3 regions of the Agrobacterium sp. K11 genome follow, and region 2 is predicted to be linked to each of the others. Evidence: riboswitches for the same ligand, from Rfam matches in the RefSeq annotation. Region 2 holds a riboswitch; each other region holds the start of a gene.
What was found. Region 2 has a riboswitch for thiamine pyrophosphate ahead of thiC (phosphomethylpyrimidine synthase ThiC). Riboswitches for the same ligand answer to the same signal wherever they lie in the genome.
Positions count from the first base shown of each region.

Region 1: another riboswitch for thiamine pyrophosphate. It lies ahead of thiB (thiamine ABC transporter substrate binding subunit); the one in region 2 lies ahead of thiC (phosphomethylpyrimidine synthase ThiC).
Region 3: another riboswitch for thiamine pyrophosphate. It lies ahead of AC5SEO_RS03145 (ABC transporter permease); the one in region 2 lies ahead of thiC (phosphomethylpyrimidine synthase ThiC).

Region 1 is NZ_JCAHRB010000009.1:181,005-185,635, reverse strand. It holds gene AC5SEO_RS17505 (thiamine diphosphokinase) at 1-380, shown strand, start outside; gene AC5SEO_RS17500 (ABC-F family ATP-binding cassette domain-containing protein) at 385-2,211, shown strand; gene AC5SEO_RS17495 (VOC family protein) at 2,303-2,695, shown strand; TPP riboswitch at 2,741-2,851, shown strand; gene thiB (thiamine ABC transporter substrate binding subunit) at 2,890-3,903, shown strand; gene thiP (thiamine/thiamine pyrophosphate ABC transporter permease ThiP) at 3,923-4,631, shown strand, end outside.
Region 2 is NZ_JCAHRB010000009.1:20,712-25,342, forward strand. It holds gene thiC (phosphomethylpyrimidine synthase ThiC) at 1-1,749, opposite strand, end outside; TPP riboswitch at 1,844-1,955, opposite strand; gene AC5SEO_RS16775 (acyl carrier protein) at 2,136-2,387, shown strand; gene AC5SEO_RS16780 (acyl-CoA dehydrogenase family protein) at 2,387-3,568, shown strand; gene AC5SEO_RS16785 (amino acid--[acyl-carrier-protein] ligase) at 3,573-4,481, shown strand; gene AC5SEO_RS16790 (DUF1839 family protein) at 4,488-4,631, shown strand, end outside.
Region 3 is NZ_JCAHRB010000002.1:321,186-325,816, reverse strand. It holds gene AC5SEO_RS03155 (alpha-glucosidase) at 1-305, shown strand, start outside; gene AC5SEO_RS03150 (TadE/TadG family type IV pilus assembly protein) at 391-1,680, opposite strand; TPP riboswitch at 1,862-1,964, shown strand; gene AC5SEO_RS03145 (ABC transporter permease) at 2,093-2,878, shown strand; gene AC5SEO_RS03140 (ABC transporter substrate-binding protein) at 2,875-3,819, shown strand; gene AC5SEO_RS03135 (hydroxyethylthiazole kinase) at 3,822-4,562, shown strand; gene thiE (thiamine phosphate synthase) at 4,549-4,631, shown strand, end outside.

The DNA.
Region 1 (4,631 bases), 160 kb from region 2:
GCGCGCGTTCTCTGGTGCTTGCCGGTGCGCTTGGTGGAGCGAGAAGCGACCACGCACTTCAGCACCTTCTTTACGCGGTGGCGCTTACTGAGCGTGGTCTCAACGTTACGCTGACCTCCGGCGAAGAGGAGGCCCGCCCGCTGCTGGCAGGGTCGTTCGATCTTGATCTGCCACCCGGTGCGCTGTTTTCCGTTGCCGGGTTTACCGACCTTGTGGGGCTCGATATCGGCAATGTGCGTTATCCTCTCAAGGATTTCCCGCTTGCTTTCGGCTCTTCCCGCACTATTTCCAATGTCGCGAATGGCGGCCCTGTGCATTTCTCGCTGAAAAGCGGAAAAGCCATCGTGCTCGCCCGCCCTTATGATCTGACCGGAGCCTGACGCCTTGGCACCCCCAATTTTGAAACTCGATGACATCAAGCTGACCTTCGGCGTAACCCCGCTGCTCGACGGCGCCAATCTTCAGGTGGAGCCGGGCGACCGCATCTGCCTTGTCGGACGCAACGGTTCGGGCAAGTCGACCCTGATGAAGATCGCCGCTGGTCTGGTCGAGGCGCAGTCTGGCGAGGTTTTCCGTCACCCCTCCGCCACCATCCGTTATCTGGAGCAGGCGCCGGATTTTGCCGGTTACGACACCGTGCAGGCCTATGCCGAGGCGGGGCTGGGACCTGGCGACGATCCCTATCGCGTTACCTATATTCTCGAGCATCTGGGCCTGACGGGACAGGAACATCCGGATAGCCTGTCCGGCGGCGAAGCGCGGCGTGCGGCCCTTGCCCGCGTCATGGCGCCTGAACCCGATATTCTGATGCTGGACGAGCCGACCAACCATCTGGACCTGCCCACCATCGAATGGCTTGAAGGCGAGTTGCAGCAGACGCGTAGCGCGCTGGTGCTGATCTCGCACGACAGGCGTTTTCTGGAAAAGGTTTCGACCTCGACCGTGTGGCTGGATCGCGGCCAGTCCCGTCGTCTCAATCGCGGTTTTGCGTATTTCGAGGAATGGCGCGACAAGGTGCTGGAAGAGGAAGAGCTGGAGCAGCACAAGCTCGGCAAGGCCATCGAGCGTGAAGAACACTGGATGCGTTACGGCGTGACCGCGAGACGCAAGCGCAACATGCGCCGCGTGGGCGAGCTTCAGGCAATGCGTGCGGACTATCGCGGCCACAAGGGACCGCAGGGGAGCGTGCAGGCGACGGCTGCGGAGGTGCGGGAATCCGGCAAACTGGTCATCGAGGCAGACGCAATCACCAAGTCTTACGGCGAGCGCGTGATCATCGCGCCGTTTTCGCTACGGGTGCATCGCGGTGATTGCATCGGTCTCGTCGGGCCGAACGGTGCCGGCAAGACAACGCTTTTGAAGATGCTGACCGGCCAGCTTCAGCCCGATAGCGGCACGGTAAAGCTCGGCACCAATCTGGAAATCGCGACGCTTGACCAGAAGCGTGAAGATCTCAATCCAAACGATACGCTCGCTCATTACCTCACCGACGGTCGCGGCGACAATTTGCTGGTCAATGGCGAGTTGAAACATGTGACGGGTTACATGAAGGACTTCCTGTTCCAGCCGGAACAGGCCCGCACGCCCATCCGCAACCTCTCCGGTGGTGAGCGCGCCCGTCTTATTCTTGCGCGCATTCTGGCGCGGCCTACCAACCTGCTGATCCTTGACGAGCCGACCAACGATCTCGATATCGAAACGCTCGATCTGTTGCAGGAAATCGTTGCGGGCTTTTCCGGCACGGTCATTCTCGTCAGCCACGACCGCGATTTCCTCGACCGTACCGTCACCTCCACAATCGCGCCCGCCAATCCGGACCAGCCGGATGGACGCTGGATCGAATATGCCGGCGGCTACTCGGACATGATGGCGCAACGCAAGGGTGCCGCAGAAGAAAAGCGCAAGGCGGAGAAGCAGGAAAAGGCAAAGACCGCCCCTTCCGCCTCCGCGTCGCAGGACCCCTCAAAGGCCAAGGGCAAGCTTTCCTTCAAGCAAAAATTTGCGCTCGAAAACCTTCCAAAGGAAATGGAGAAGGCGCAGGGCGAAATCGCCAAGCGTGAGCAGCGTATGGCCGATCCCAATCTGTTCACCAAGGACCCGGCTACCTTCAATACGCTGGCGCAGGAAATGACGAAGCTGCGCGAAAAGCTCGAAGCCATGGAAGAGGAATGGCTGGAGTTGGAGATGCTGCGCGAGGAAATTGAAGGGTGACTTGGTCGCGATTTCTTGACTGAGGTCTCATCCACCTTTGACAGGGAGGCGGAATTGCCGTTTCCTGTGCGGGTTCGGAGGAGTTCAGAAAATGCGCATGATCTTCGTCAATCTGCCGGTCAAGAATATCGAGACATCGAGAAGCTTCTTCACGGCTCTCGGTTTCACCTTCAATCCGGAATATTCGGATGACCGCACGCTCTGCATGATCGTTGAGGAGAACATCTTCGTGATGCTTCTTCAGGAGGAGCGTTTTCGCGATTTCATCAATGGCGATATCGCCGACGCCACACGCAGCACCGAGGTCCTGACCTGTCTCACAGCGGGAAGCCGTGAGGAAATCGACCGGATGATCGAAACGGCGCTCGCCTCGGGTGGCAGCAGCTGGAAACCGGTTCAGGATCACGGTTTCATGTATGCCGGTAGTTTTCAGGATCCCGACGGCCATGTCTGGGAACTGGTGCACATGGTGCAGCAGGCCTGACGGCAGCCATCTTGCCAATCAGAGACAGCGGGACTACATCATCATCTTGATCTAACGGGGTGTCTTTTGTGCTTGCGTGCAAAAGGCTGAGAGGCTTGCCAACCCGAAGAACCTGATCCGGTTCATACCGGCGGAGGGATTAGACGGCTTAAGGCAAGCGGCTATTTCCCTTTTCGTTTTTTGAGGAGATACCCGTGCGCCGTCGTCTTTTCCTGAATTCCCTCGTTGCCGTTTCGTTGTTTCTGCCCGGTCTTGCCACTGCTCAGGACAGACAGGAACTGACCGTCTACACCTATGAAAGCTTCGTTTCCGAATGGGGTCCCGGCCCCAAGGTGAAAGAGGCCTTCGAGAAAGTGTGCGATTGCACGGTCAATTTCGTCGGTGTGGCGGATGGCGTGGCGCTGCTCAACCGCCTGAAGCTTGAAGGGGCGGCGTCGAAGGCGGATGTCGTTGTTGGTCTCGACACCAATCTGGTCGCGGAAGCGAAACAGACCGGCCTCTTCGATATCAGCGGTATCGATGCATCGGCGGCCAAGGTGCCGGGCGGTTACAAGGACGACATTTTCGTCCCTTACGACTACGGTCATTTCGCCGTTGTCTATGACACGCAGACGATAAAAAATCCGCCGACGAGCCTGAAGGATCTGGTGGACGGCGATCCTTCACAGAAAATCGCCATTCAGGACCCGCGCACCTCCACGCCGGGGCTTGGCCTGCTGCTCTGGGTGAAGTCCGTTTACGGCGACAAGGCACCGGAAGCCTGGGCGAAGCTCCGGAAGCGCATTCTCACCGTCACGCCGGGCTGGTCGGAATCCTATGGCCTTTTCACCAAGGGTGAGGTGCCGATGGTGCTCTCCTACACCACGTCGCCTGCCTATCACATGGTCTCGGAAAAGACGGATCGCTATCAGGCCGCGGGTTTTTCCGAGGGGCATTACATCCAGATCGAGGTTTCCGGCCTTCTCAAAAACGCGCCGCACAAGGAACTGGCGAAGCAGTTCCTCGCTTTCACGCTCACATCAGGATTTCAGGATGCCATTCCGGAAAACAACTGGATGATGCCGGTCGCGGCAACGTCCACGCCCCTGCCCGAGGCATTTTCCAAACTCGTCGTACCGCAGAAGACCTTCCTGATGGACCCGGAAGAGGTGGCGAAGAACCGCAAGGCCTGGATCGACGAATGGCTTGCGGCCATGAGCATGAACTGAGCAAGAGGCACGCCCGCGCATGATGCTGCGTCGCGACTACAGATGGTCGATCATTGGCGGAACGGCGGCGTTTGCCGCCGTTTTCCTGTTCATGGCGCTTGCTGTATCAGCACTCCTGTCTTTCGATGCCGGCACATCCGCCACCGGAATCGTGGATGCCTACACGCTGCGCATCCTGCGCTTCACGCTCTATCAGGCAACGTTGTCCACTGTTCTTTCCATTGTTCTCGGCCTGCCGGTGGCGCTTGCGCTCTCCCGCAGACAGGATTTTCCGGGGCGGATTTGGATTATCAGGTTGATGGCTGTGCCGATGGGGCTGCCGGTCATCGTCGGCGCCTTCGGCATCATCACGATCTGGGGCAGGCAGGGTGTTTTGAATACTGCCCTTGTTTTTGCCGGTGCGGAGCAGCCCTTCAGTATTTACGGCCTTTCCGGCATTCTCATCGCCCATGTGTTTTTCAATCTGCCGCTTGCGGTGCGGCTGATGCTGGCCGGGCTGGAGCGGATTCCGGGCGAATATTGGCGGATGGCGGCAAGTCTTGGCATGGGGCCGGTTTCGGTTTTCCGCTTCATCGAGTGGCCGGCCGTCTCGCGGCTTGTTCCCGGTATTGCCGGGCTTGTCTTCATGCTGTGCGCCACCAGCTTCACGCTAGTGCTTCTGCTGGGCGGTGGACCGGCGGCGACGACACTTGAGGTCGCAATCTATCAGGCGCTGCGGTTTGATTTCG
Region 2 (4,631 bases):
CAGCCCTTCCTTCTGCGCCTCGGCGCGGATGTCGTGGGAAATCCGCATCGAGCAGAATTTCGGCCCGCACATCGAGCAGAAATGTGCGACCTTGTGCGCCTCCTTCGGCAGGGTCTCGTCATGGAAGGAGCGCGCCGTGTCCGGATCCAGCGACAGGTTGAACTGGTCTTCCCAACGGAACTCGAACCTTGCACGCGACAGCGCATCGTCCCGCACCTGTGCTGCCGGATGACCCTTGGCGAGATCGGCAGCGTGAGCCGCGATCTTGTAGGTGATGACACCGACCTTCACGTCGTTACGATCAGGCAGACCCAGATGTTCCTTCGGCGTGACATAGCAGAGCATCGCCGTGCCAAACCAGCCGATCATCGCTGCCCCGATGCCGGAAGTGATGTGGTCGTAACCGGGGGCGATATCGGTCGTTAGCGGCCCAAGCGTATAAAAGGGCGCCTCACCGCATGTCTTCAACTGCTTGTCCATGTTCTCCTTGATCTTGTGCATCGGCACATGGCCGGGGCCCTCAATCATGACCTGGCAATCCTTCGCCCATGCGATCTGTGTCAACTCACCGAGCGTCTCCAGCTCGGCAAATTGCGCGGCGTCGTTGGCGTCGGCAATCGAACCGGGCCGCAACCCGTCACCCAGCGAGAAGGAAACATCATAGGCACGGCAGATGTCGCAGATCTCGTCGAAATGCTCATAGAGGAAGCTTTCCTTGTGATGATGCAGACACCACTTGGCCATAATCGACCCGCCGCGTGAGACGATACCGGTGACACGGTTGACGGTAAGCGGAATGTAATGCAGCCGAACACCGGCATGGATGGTGAAATAATCCACGCCTTGCTCCGCCTGTTCGATCAACGTGTCGCGGAACACTTCCCAATTCAGGTCCTCGGCAATGCCGTTGACCTTCTCCAGCGCCTGATAAAGCGGCACTGTGCCGATCGGTACCGGCGAATTGCGGATGATCCATTCGCGGATATTGTGGATGTTGCGCCCGGTCGAAAGGTCCATGACGGTATCGGCACCCCAGCGGATCGCCCAGACCATCTTCTCCACCTCTTCGGCCATGGAGGAAGTGACGGCGGAATTGCCGATATTGGCGTTGATCTTGACCAGAAAATTACGGCCGATGATCATCGGCTCAAGCTCGGGGTGATTGATGTTGGCAGGGATGATGGCGCGACCCGATGCGACTTCCTGACGGACGAACTCCGGCGTCACATAATCGGGTATCTGCGCGCCAAAACTCTCGCCATCACGAGCCAGCTTCTCCTTCGCCGCTTCGCGCCCCAGATTTTCGCGGATGGCGATGAACTCCATTTCCGGCGTGATGATGCCTGCCCGCGCATAGGCAAGCTGCGTTACGGCTTTTCCTTCCGTGGCCCTCAGCGGCTGGTGGCGCACGGCGAATTCCGGCGTCAGGCGCTCGCCGGTGGCAAAGCCGTTATCCTCCGGTTTGACGTGCCGACCGTCGTAAGCCGCGACATCGCCGCGCGCTACAACCCAGTCGTGACGCAGGCGTGGCAGACCCTTTTCGATCAGAACGTTATGCAATGGATCGGTATAGGGGCCTGAGGAATCATAGACCGTGACCGGCGGTTCGCCCGCCGTCGGGTGGACGGCGATTTCGCGCATGGGCACGCGAATATGCGGATGCAAAATTCCGGTTTTGTGGATTTTCGTGGAGGCGGGATGCGGCCCGGTTGTGACGACAAGCGGGATATTCTTGGCAACGATATTCATCATGAGGCTCCAAAGTTTGACAGTGGAGACCCAGTTCGAGCCGGAATGATGGAAAATACCGACGCGTCGGCAGCGCAAGTTACACGCAATCCGACCTTCGGTCTTTGCACCGTCCCTACGCCAGTATGAACTGGATCAGGTTCAACGGGTCACTGCGCATAAAAGCAGAATCTCAGCCCCTTGACGGGACACCCCTGGTGAATGGACACAAGAGAAAACACCGCCCGACATTTGTCAAGGGTGCTGCTGATGGCTGGCAAAGGTGGACGAACAACAAAAGCGCCGTTAGTGGTAATTAACCTAACGGTTTAGGCGAATATTATCGTTTTCAAATTAACGATAAGCACAAACCATCCTGATGTTAAATTCATGGGAGATAAGTCGGAATGAATGCGACTATTCGTGAAATACTGGCAAAATTCGGCCAGCTTCCTACCCCCGTCGATACGATTGAAAACGAAGCAGATCTTTATGCGGCGGGTCTTTCTTCCTTTGCATCGGTGCAATTGATGCTGGGTATCGAGGAAGCTTTCGATATCGAATTCCCCGACAACCTCTTGAACCGCAAGTCCTTTGCCAGCATCAAGGCCATTGAAGACACCGTTAAGCTCATTCTGGATGGTAAAGAGGCAGCCTGATGAATGTGACCGTTGCGCCGCAGGATGAAACGCTGTCCGCGCGCGCAAGCCGCGTCGCAGCAATTGCCGCCAAACACGCGGACGAGGTGGACGTCACCGGTCGCTTCCCGGAGGAAGCCGTCCAGGCGCTGAGACAAGAGCGCCTTCTCGGCATTCAGGTCCCGTCCTCTCTTGGTGGCGAAGGCGCATCCATACAGCAAATCGCCGATATCTGCGCCCGGCTTGGCCAGGCCTGTTCGGCAACCGCGATGATTTTCGCCATGCACCACATCAAGGCATCGAGCCTTGTGGAACACGGCGAGACAAGCCCATGGCATGCGGGCTTCATGAGCCGCATTGCAAGCGAACAGCTTCTGCTCGCCTCGGCCACGACCGAAGGCGGAATCGGCGGCAATCTGCGCAATTCCATCTGCGCTATCGAGGTCGAAGGAGACATTTGCCGGCTGGAGAAGGACGCCACCGTCATTTCCTACGGCAGCAATGCGGATGCCATCCTCATCACCTCGCGCGCCCACAAGGATGCCGCCCCGGCCGATCAGGTGATGACCGTCTTCCTGAAAGATCAGTACAGGCTCGAGAAGACCCATGTCTGGGACACACTCGGCATGCGCGGCACCTGTTCGGACGGTTTCCTGTTCCGCGGCGAGGCACCGGCGGTGCAGATATTCCCAAAACCATTTGCGGAAATCGCTGCGCAATCCATGCTTGCAAGCTCGCATCTTCTGTGGAGCGCCGTTTGGTATGGCATCGCGTCGGATGCGGTGCTGCGCGCGCAATCCTTCGTCAGGACGGCTGCACGCAAGTCGCCCGGTGTCACACCGCCAGGCGCTATCCACATTGCCGAAATTTCCACGAAATTGCAGGTGGTCAAATCCAACGTCATTGCGGGCGTAAAGGCTTACGAAGACACCAAGAGCGACCCGGACAAGCTGATGTCCATGGCGTTCGCGGTTGCCATGAACAATGTGAAGATCTGTTCTTCGGAAACCATTCTAGAGATCATCGACCAAGCGATGCTGGTCTGCGGCATCATGGGTTACAAGAACGGTACGCCCTACAGCCTTGGCCGACACCTTCGCGACGCGCATTCCGCGCGCCTGATGATTTCCAACGACCGTATTCTCGGCAATTCCGCCAATCTCCTGCTGGTTCACAAGCAGGACACCAGCCTCTTGGGATAAGACCATGGATATGCAAACATCGTTTCTCGATCGACTGTTCGAAGAAGGCCTGCTGATTGAAACGGGTGTCGATGGTCTTTACGGACGCAGCGGCCAGTTCGAGGACGTCATTGCCGCATTCGAACGCCTGATCGACCGCACCGGCGGCCCGGACAGTGCAGAGGCGATCCGCTTCCCGCCCGGCATCAACCGCGCCTATTTCGAAAAGAGCGGTTACATGAAAAGCTTCCCGCAGCTTGCGGGCACGGTGCATTCCTTCTGCGGTTGCGAACTTGACCATGTCAGCCTTCTCAAATCCATGGATGAGGGCGGCGACTGGACAAAGGACCAGAAAGCAACCGATATCGTGCTGACGCCGGCCGCTTGCTACCCTCTTTATCCGACCATCGCCAAGCGCGGCGCATTGCCTTCCGGCGGCGGTCTCTACGACATCCAGTCCTATTGTTTCCGCCATGAACCCTCGAAGGACCCGGCACGTCAGCAGCTTTTCCGCATGCGGGAATATGTGCGCATGGGCACGGAGAGTGATGTGACCGAATTCCGCCAGACATGGATGGATCGCGGCGTGGCGATGATGGAAGCCGTGGGCCTTGAAGTGACCATCGACGTGGCCAACGATCCCTTCTTCGGCCGCGCCGGCAAAATGCTCGCCAACAACCAGCGCGACCAGAACCTGAAATTCGAACTGTTGATCCCCGTCACATCCGCCACCAACCCGACGGCCTGCATGAGCTTCAATTACCATCAGGACGCCTTTGGCCAGAAATGGGGATTGAACCTCGACAATGGTGATGTGGCTCACACCGCCTGCGTCGGTTTCGGCCTTGAGCGCATTGCGCTGGCACTTTTTGCGCATCACGGACTGGATGTAAAAACATGGCCCGAAAAGGCCTTGAAAACACTCTGGGGCTAACCATTCATGCGGCAGATTTTCCCCGGTCTCGATCCCAAAAACTATGTGCAGCACTCGCTTCATTCGTCGGAAAGAATGTGGCCGGAGACCAATTGCTACATCGATTTGTGGATCGAGGTGCTGGCCTCGAAAGGGTTGCCGCCTGAGGCC
Region 3 (4,631 bases), on a different contig from region 2:
AAAACGGCCTGCCGGTACAGCGCCCGCTTTTCCTGCATCACGAGAACGACCGGCAGACCTATGCCATTCAGGACAGCTATCTCTACGGGGCCGACATGCTGGTCGCACCAGTGTGGAAGGCGGGGGAGACGCAGCGCACGCTTTACCTTCCGGGCGATGGGGAATGGATGCATCTTTGGAGTGGCGCGCGGTATTTTGGCGGGCACGAGATCACCGTGGAGGCTCCGATAGGCCAGCCGGCTGTGTTCTACCGCGCTGAAACGCGCTTTACTGCGTTATTTGAACGGCTTCGTAATATCGCTTGAAGCATCACCTTCCGGCCATTTCCAAAAAACGCCGCAGATATTGCGGCGTTCAACCGATGCTTTAACAGGCCTAGCTAGACGGCCATCAGCCCGTCAGGCGTGGTGATGTAATGGCTTTCTTGAACAGCACCGTCATCGCGTCGCTGATGCCCTGGGACGGGCTGACTTCGAAGTACAGACCCGGGGAAGCGCAGCTCTGCATGCGTGAGCCAATTTCCGCCTGAAAGGGCTTGATCCAGCTATTATACCAGTCATTCGTCGGCAGCGGCAGATAGGTGGTATAAAGCACCGCGATACGAAAACCCTTTTCCTTCAGTTTCGTACAGTCTTTGATGTCGATCGGCTCCTGACAGCGGCCTCCCGTCAGTTTTTTCGTACAGGAGGACGGCTTGTAACTGTCGCCCACCCCGTCTGAAACAAAGAAAATAACCTTATCCGGGTTCGCCGAGCTTGCGCCCGTGCCCGAACTGCCGACCTTATCTCCAATCTGGATCAGTGCCCGGTCGAAATCTGTTTGCTGGTCGTTGTTGTATCCCTGATAGGGGATTGACATCAGGTTGATTTCACCAGCTTTTTTCTTTGCTGCGTCCAGATCCGATGTCAGCGAAACGACCTCAAGCAGCTTGGTATCTTCCGCCCGTTCCCCGAAGGTATAGACGGCCATGCGATATTGATTGCTGCTTTTGCGCGTGGACTTTGCCGTGTCCATCAGGCTGGCGGTTGCCTTGGCAACCACGTCGATACGCGTCGTAACCCCGAGTTTCTTGGCCTTGAAGTAATAGCTGTTCGGGTCTGCCACGCCGTCCTTCACGATGTGGCAGGCAAAAGCGCATTTATCGCCAGTATTCGCAACCAGGGTGGCAACATCCGTGGGTGTCGCGCCCACTCCCATGGAGGGCGTATTATCAAGCAGAAGATAGAAATCGCTGAAGGTTTCCGTTTCGTATTTGGCCGTGGCCGTGCCGGCAACCGAAACGAAATCCTTCCCCAGAAGCCCTGAGAGGGTCGTGCTGACCGACGCCTTGAAGCTGACGGACGACTCGACCACATTGCCGTGCTTGATCACCGAAACATCGACCGAGGTAATGGTGTAGTCCGCGTCGCCGCGCTGATTGCCATCGAAGAATGCCCGGGCTTCTTCATTGCCGACGGGAATGACACCGTCCCCCGACATCTTCTTTGCCGCCTGAACACTTGCGGACATATCGGCGACTGCCGCCAGAGCCGCGGAATCCGCTGCCTGCTGCAGATCGGCTTTGACCGACATGCCGCGCGTAATATCGAGCGCCACACCGGCAGCCCCGCACAGAGGCACCATGAGCAGCGCGGTCAGAATGCCAAAATTTCCAGATTTCTCTCGCCAGAAGTTTTTCAAGTTCGCCCCCAACCAATCTGGGAGCTGAAGCTAATACAGCGGAATTGAAAAGCGGTTTCAATAAATAACTAATTTTTGATAAACTTAATATAATCAATAACTAATATGTTCGCGGCAAATTCGCCAATATTCTCGTTAACTTTCAAAGTTGACATTACTTCAAAACCCTCCTAGCAAAACAGTCTCTTCCGAGGGGAGCACCTGACGGTGCTGAGATGGCGATGAGCCGGACCCTTGAACCTGATCCGGGTCATGCCGGCGTAGGAACGGAAACTGTAGCGCGTTTGCGTTACTGCCCTTTCTCTTCTCCGCTTTGCCCGGATCTCCGTGATCGCCACAGCTGGAGACCGAACGATGATGATGAAACATCCTTCCCTTCGTATACGGTACGGCTGCGTCTGAGTCCCGGCCGATGCGTGCCTCCCATGCGCTGAAGGGCGTCGTTCTTATTCTGATTGTCTGGCAGCTGGGCATCTGGCTGTTTGCACCGCCCCGCTACATCCTGCCCTCGCCCGCCGATGTTGCCGCAGCACTCCTGCGCCAGCCAGCCTTCCTGTTCGGACAGGCCATGGTGACATCAGGTGAAATGGCTGTCGGGCTTGCGGCTGGCATTGCCGCCGGCATTCTCGTTGCCTTTACGATTGCCGCCGTCCCGCGTTTTGGCCGCCTCGTCTGGCCCATGGTTCTCGTGTTGCAGGCATTTCCGGTCTTCGTGCTGGCCCCTATTCTCGTACTCTGGTTCGGTTTCGGCATGGCCTCGAAAGTTGTCATGACGGCGATCATCATCTTTTTTCCCGTCGCTTCAGCCTTCACCGACGGCCTCAACCGCACGGATCGGACAATCCTCGATGCCGCCTCGCTGACGGAGGCGAGCCACTGGCAAATCCTCACCCGGCTGCGTGTGCCGCTGGCGCTTCCCGCACTCATTTCCGGGCTGAGGGTCGCAGCTCCGCTCGCCCCGCTCGGCGCGGTCATTGGCGAATGGGTGGGCGCCTCCGCCGGGCTCGGTTTTGTCATGATCCAGTCCAATGCCCGCATGCAGACCGACACAATGTTCGCCGCCATGACTATTCTCGCCGTCATGGCGGTGCTGCTGCGGCTTGTCGTCGACCGGGCAACGGCCAACCTCGCCCCCTGGGCCAAAGAAACAGACCACGTCATTCCTTTCAAATATTTGCGGAGACTTTCGGCACCATGAAACGAACTCTTCTTTCCCTCGTCGTCGCGGCAGCAAGCGTGTTTGCGCCCGTGCAATCGCAGGCGGCCGACAAGCTTACCGTGTTGCTGGAATGGTTCGTGAACCCGGACCACGCTCCGATGGTGATCGCCAAGGAACGCGGCCTGTTCGCAGATGCCGGGCTGGACGTTGAGCTGGTTCCGCCCGCAGACCCATCCGCCGTACCGCGTCTGGTCTCGGCAAAGCAGGCCGATATCGGTGTACACTATCAGCCGAACCTCTATCTCGACCACGATGCAGGGCTGCCGCTCGTCCGTTTCGGCACGCTGGTGGAAACCCCGCTGAACACCGTCACCGTTCTGGCCGACGGGCCGATCAAGAGCCTGAAGGACCTGAAAGGCAAGAAGGTCGGCTTCTCGGTTTCCGGTTTCGAGGATGCGATGCTGAAGCGCATGCTGGAGAAGGAGGGACTGACAAAGGACGATGTTGAACTGGTCAACGTCAATTTCTCACTCTCGCCATCCCTGATCGCCGGCAAGGTCGATGCCACGCTTGGCGGTTTCCGCAATTTCGAACTGACGCAGATGAAGCTTGAAGGCCACGAAGGCCGCTCGTTCTTCCCCGAGGAACATGGCGTGCCCGCCTATGACGAGCTCATATTCGTCACCCATCGAGATCTCGTGAAAGATAGCCGCCTGCCGCGTTTTCTCTCGGCCGTTGAGCAGGCGGCGATTTTCATCACCAACCACCCGCAAGAATCCTGGCAGCTTTTCATCAAGGCCTATCCGAACCTTGACGACGCGCTGAACAAACAGGCGTTTTTCGATACGCTGCCGCGTTTCGCCAAACGTCCAGCCGCACTCGATCGCGCCCGCTACACACGCTTCGGCACCTTCATGCAAGACATGCAACTGATCAAGCAGGCGCCGGCGGCGGAAGACATTGCCGTGGAGTTGCAATAACCATGGCAAACAGTTTTCCGACTGCGGCGAAGGCCGCAGAGATCCTCGAAAGGGTAAGGCAGACGCGCCCGCGCGTGCATTGCCTGATGAACACAGTGGTACAGAAATTCACCGCGGACGGCATTACCGTTGTCGGCGGCATACCCTCGATGACAACCTCACTCGAAGAAATCGGTGCTTTCGTCACGAAAGCCGATGCGGTGACGATCAATCTCGGCACGCTCGACGCCGACCGGCGAAAAGTCATTCGATTTGCCGTCGAGATCGCCCGCGCGGCTGGCAAGCCGTGGATTCTGGACCCCGTGCATTGCGACTATTCGCCATCGCGACTGGCGTTCGCGCGTGACCTGATCTCGCTTGGACCCACCATCGTGCGCGGCAACAGCGCTGAGATGAGCCTGATCGGTGCTGTTCCGAACGCCATCAGGATAGAGACCGGACCTGTCGATAACCTGCGCGATGCCACAAGGAGCGTCAGAATCGTCAACGGTCACCCGTGGATGGCGAAGGTGACAGGCACGGGTTGCCTATCGGGTGGCGTCATCGCCGCCTTCATGGCGGTGGAAAAAGACGCACTGACGGCCGCCGCCGCCGCCCTCGCCATCACGGGTGTCGCAGCCGAACTGGCAGCGAAAAACGCCAAAGGTCCCGGCACATTCGAGCCGGCATTTCTGGATGTTCTTTCAGAAATTTCCGGCGAAGACATAAGAAACCATGCGAGGATTGAGCATGAACAAGGTTGATTACCGTCTCAACGCGCTGGTCGATGCGAGCCTCGGCGATGTTGCGCCCTTGGGCGAGCTTGCTCTGGC